Regions from separate parts of the Colwellia sp. BRX8-7 genome, predicted to be linked through region 1. Evidence: riboswitches for the same ligand, from Rfam matches in the RefSeq annotation. Region 1 holds a riboswitch; the other holds the start of a gene.
The links. A riboswitch is a leader RNA that binds a small molecule or an ion and turns the genes downstream of it on or off. The one in region 1 is predicted to bind cyclic di-GMP.

Region 1 (2,485 bases):
ATCACTGATATTATTTATTGAAATGAAAATATCAGCGAGAGAAAAATGTCATCAAGCAAAAAGAATCTTGTTGAGCGATTAAGAACTTAATGTATTATTTTTTTTGTATAAATCGGGTAGTAACAGACGTGATTTTTTTAAGATACTGCTGGCATTTTCAGCAATATTAAAGGTGTCTACACCAGTAGACAATGTCATTTGAGGTAATCTAATACCAGACTTACTACTAACAAAGCGAAGCTTTTCAACGCCATGTGTTATTTTACTGGCAATTTCTCGAGCACTTTCTTTGTCAATATCAGGTAACAGAATTAAAAATTCATCGCCACCTGAACGTATTGGTAGACCGCTGCCATCAACATAACTACTCACTTTACTGGCTATTTTTGATAAGAGAACATCACTTATTAAATGACCGAATTGCAGATTAACTTCTGAAATTTGATCAACACAGACGACAATTGCGGCAACTTGCCGACTTGGATCTTCTGTTAGCCATAAATCTAAATGCTTAGACATAGCTTTACGATTATAAAGACCGGTAAGTGGATCCATGTAAATTTCTTCACGTACTTCTTTTAATTCAACTTTTAACGCCTGGGTCTTTTTACGGGTAAAAGAAATATGTTCAGCAAATTTTTGTTGGTGTAGTTTAAAGGCTTTAGATGCCTGGCGAATACTATTTACCGCAACGACTATTTTTTCTTTATCGGCAGATTGTAGATCAGAAATATTGCTGTCTAGCGTGGTAATAAGTTTATTAATACTCTGCGATGATTTTTGGCTGTTTTTTTCAACATGGGTGACAACGTCATCAAGGTCGTCAATGAGTTCATCTCTGAATTTACTTTGGCCTAAAATGAATTGACGATAGTTTTCTTCAATGAAAAAATCATCAAGCTTTTTACCCGTGGCAAGTTTATTTTCAATGGCAGTATTAAGAAGAATGTTTTTTTTATTAATATATTCGTAGCTAACTGAATAATTAATTGGGCTGACAGGTAAAAACCATCGCTGTAATTGTTTTACGGCCATGCTCATTTTTAGTTCAGCTTGTTTTATGGAATCATGATACTTCATTGTTCCATCTCAATTTTTACACCCAATTAACAATATCAATAGACCATTTTCTAGTATAAACAAGTAAAGTACCACATATATTTTTTGTCTATAAAAAACATATATTTAGTTATATAGTATTTTAAATGAAGGTAATATATGACAGAAAATAATTAAAAAGAAGGGAAGGACCGCAAAGTATACCGAAAGCAAACTGTTCAAAATAAAGACAAGCCCCCACTATATCTATACTTGGCAGTTCCGCTATCCTAGGTTTCCCCTTAGACCGGTAACTTTGCGTCTCTAGCTTTCACTAGATTTGCCCTTTTCGAGTTTTAGAAACTCTAAATTCATTATAAGCGTTGAACTATGCTTGTAAACCTTTATTATGAATAATTTGTTGAACCGTAACGAAAGCCTATAAGTAATAGATAAATTTATAGGTTATGGCTGATCACTCTACTGATCATTAGATAAAGGATTTTAGTTAATAATGCCCTGTAAACTGTTGTTGATCCTTTGTTTTTTTATAGCCCCTTTATTTTGTTTTGCCAATGATGCTTTAAACGTTGAGCAAAACATTAAAGATGTTGAACGCTATTTTTTACAAGACGCTGAAAACCTTCCCTACGAAGAGATCATTACACTTTCAAAAAAAATTTTGGGGTCTCAAGAAAATTATACCGTCCAAATTCGTGGGAAAACCTTCATCCTTCTTGCTGATGTTGCCAATAATAAAGGTGAAAATAGCGAAGCATTTCATTTTGCGCAAGATGGAATTTCTCTGCAAGGACTCGAACCAGCCATAAAGTTTAATTTATTACTGAAAGTTGCAGATGGCTATTTTTTACAGGAGAAGTATGAGCAAACTCAAAATATAGCAACCAATGTCATTTTAATGGCAGATTCTCCACAAGTGCTAAAATATCGTTTAATTGCTTTGAGTTATCGAGCTGTTACCTATGCGTTGCAAAATAAAAACGATTTATCGATGAATGATCTTAATCAAGTTAAGGTGCTGATTTCGGTAAATCCTCAGTATGAGGATCACCTTTGTCTTTTAGAAATTTTAGCAACGGCATATTATTATTTAGGCGATTATCAAACATCGCTAACCATGCAAAATAAGCTATTAACGTTAAAATTTGATTTAGACAAACTGGCTAATATTGACCAAACTTATTTACACTTAGGCCGTGCTTATTTTCAGTTAAATTTATTTGATGATGCTTACAATGCTTTTTGGGAAGCACAAAAACACGGCAAAAATAAAAATGCTCCAATTAGTGCTGCCTATGCTGAATTAGGATTGGCAGAGGTGTTATTAAAGCAGGGAGAATTTAGTGACTCACATAATTGGCTATTATCAGCCAGTGCTACATTTAATGAAAAGAGCTTAAATAAGCCTTATTTAACCTCGTTAATT
Region 2 (2,485 bases), on a different contig from region 1:
GTGACTTTGCCATTGTTAAAGCCTGGAAAGCCGACCGTTACGGTAATTTAGTTTTTAGAAAAACAGCACGTAACTTTAATCCTATGGCAGCAACGGCAGGCAAAATTACCGTCGTTGAAGTTGAAGAGATAGTTGAACCTGGCGAGCTAGACCCAGACCAAATCCATACACCAGGTATCTATGTTAATCGATTGATTTTAGGTACATTTGAAAAACGCATTGAACAACGAACTGTTCGTACTGCTCAGTCATAAATAATTCCGGAGACTAAACAATGGCTTTAACAAGAGAACAGCTAGCACAACGTGTAGCACAAGAATTACAAGACGGTTATTACGTTAACTTAGGTATAGGTATTCCAACGTTAGTTGCTAACTATATTCCTGCGGGAATAGAAGTAATGCTTCAATCTGAAAATGGTTTACTTGGCATGGGACAGTTTCCCACCGAAGACGAAATTGATGCAGATTTAATTAATGCCGGTAAACAAACGGTCACGATGGCAAAAGGTGCCTCTATCTTTGATAGTGCCGAGTCATTCGCAATGATACGTGGCGGACATGTCGACTTAACCGTACTAGGTGCCTTTGAGGTCGATGTAAACGGTAACATTGCTTCATATATGATCCCAGGCAAGCTGATTAAAGGTATGGGCGGTGCTATGGATTTAGTTGCGGGTGCTGACAATATTATTGTTACTATGACTCACGCTTCTAAACATGGTGTTTCAAAACTTTTATCTAACTGCACTTTACCGTTAACAGGTAAGGGTTGTATTAAAAGAGTATTAACTGATTTAGCCTTTATCGAAATTAAAGATGGCAAGTTTCATTTATTAGAGCGAGCGCCAGGGGTCAGTATTGAGGAAATAATAAAACTCACTGAAGGTGAATTAATTGTTCCTGAGCATGTCCCTGAAATGAAATTTTAATAACCTAGCGGCATATTAATCATACGATTAAATAAAAAAAGAGCTTCAGCTCTTTTTTTTTACCCTATATTTTAACATTACATTAAAGTTCACTTAACGGTTTTGATAGTCAACCATTCGATTAAGCACATGTTCTATTTGAAAAAAAATTGATAAAAGTGTTTTTTTTATTAAATTTCTTTACGCATGTCACTAGCGTATTACACATTTTTCTTGCATTTATAGGCTCAATTCGCAATACTAAAAGAGACAAAGAAAAGGCAAAACACGTGAAATCGTGTTACGCAAAACCACCGGTCTAAGGGATTTATGTTTTATATATAAATTCTATGACAGCGGAGTCACCTCGTTATACAAGGTACATCCCGTGGTTTTTTCCTTTACTAACTAAATTAATTACAAGGTTACTAAAATGAAAAAATTATTACTAGCTTCTACCATCACTATTTTAACATTAACGTCTGTTGTATCGGCGCCGAAAGCACAAGCTGCTGACATCGCTCAAAGCGTTTGCCAGTATGTAGCTGCAGACGACAAGAAACGCATGCGTTCGTTCTTAAAAACGAATAGATTAAAAATTCGCACTATCTTTCATGGTATTGAGTGTAATGGACAGAATCTGTTGGCGTTTGCATCGTCTAATGGTTCAGTTAAAACAGGTTCTTTGATGATTTCAAAGTTACCAAAGAAAGTTGTTTCTGAAAACTTAGCTATTTTGCAAACCGGATCGCAACCATTGATAGACGCAGCTAACGAACGCGTTAGCAGCTAAACTTATTTTTTAGTAGATGTTATTTGTTCAATCAAGTGTACTGTTTTACTAGATAATAATTCTATGTCATTTTAAAAAGCCTGCTTCTGCAGGCTTTTTTTTGCCTTAGTCATTTCAATCTATTTTTTGACTCGTTAAGCTAGCACCAGGTTAAAAAACTGATTACACTTAAGTTATACGAAGAAGACTGCGATATACATGTTGAATAAAAGAAGTTATAAAGACAGTAAGAATGCTTTAGTACTTACTGGCGGTGGCGCTCGAGCGGCTTATCAAGTAGGTGTGCTTTCTGCGATATCAAAATTTGTCCCTAGAAATCATGGCATCCCCTTTCCCATTATATGTGGCACCTCTGCTGGTGCTATAAATACCACAGCGCTAGCCTGTTATTCTTCATGCTTTCATTTGGGGGTAAAAAAATTAGAATGGGTTTGGAAGAATATTAATACCAGTCGAATATACCATAGTGATGGTATTCGGGTTTTTTCACATTTGGCGAAAGGTATACTGGCAAGTTTCCAAGCAGATTATGCCAATAAAAGTGCGCGTAGTTTACTAAACAACGCGCCACTTCGTGACTTACTGAATATGGTGGTCGACTTTAAACGTATCGATACCAATATTTTACGTGGCTATTTATCTGCAGTTTCTATTACTGCATCAAGTTACAGTAATGGCGATTCGATTAGTTTTTATCAATCTGATGAGTCTATTTCTCCTTGGTTTCGCGCTAAACGTCGTGGTGAGCCTTGCCAAATTAATAGTGAGCACTTAATGGCTTC

Region 2: linked by a shared signal. The riboswitch ahead of H4J57_RS17835 (DUF3718 domain-containing protein) and the one ahead of H4J57_RS13485 (GGDEF domain-containing protein) in region 1 are both predicted to bind cyclic di-GMP.

Annotation. Positions count from the first base shown of each region.
Region 1 is NZ_JACGVP010000013.1:27,493-29,977, reverse strand. Features, by position in the region: gene H4J57_RS13485 (GGDEF domain-containing protein) at 79-1,080, opposite strand; cyclic di-GMP riboswitch class I at 1,311-1,393, opposite strand; gene H4J57_RS13480 (hypothetical protein) at 1,553-2,485, shown strand, end outside.
Region 2 is NZ_JACGVP010000024.1:19,845-22,329, forward strand. Features, by position in the region: gene H4J57_RS17825 (CoA transferase subunit A) at 1-254, shown strand, start outside; gene H4J57_RS17830 (3-oxoacid CoA-transferase subunit B) at 275-931, shown strand; cyclic di-GMP riboswitch class I at 1,181-1,280, shown strand; gene H4J57_RS17835 (DUF3718 domain-containing protein) at 1,344-1,703, shown strand; gene H4J57_RS17840 (patatin-like phospholipase family protein) at 1,902-2,485, shown strand, end outside.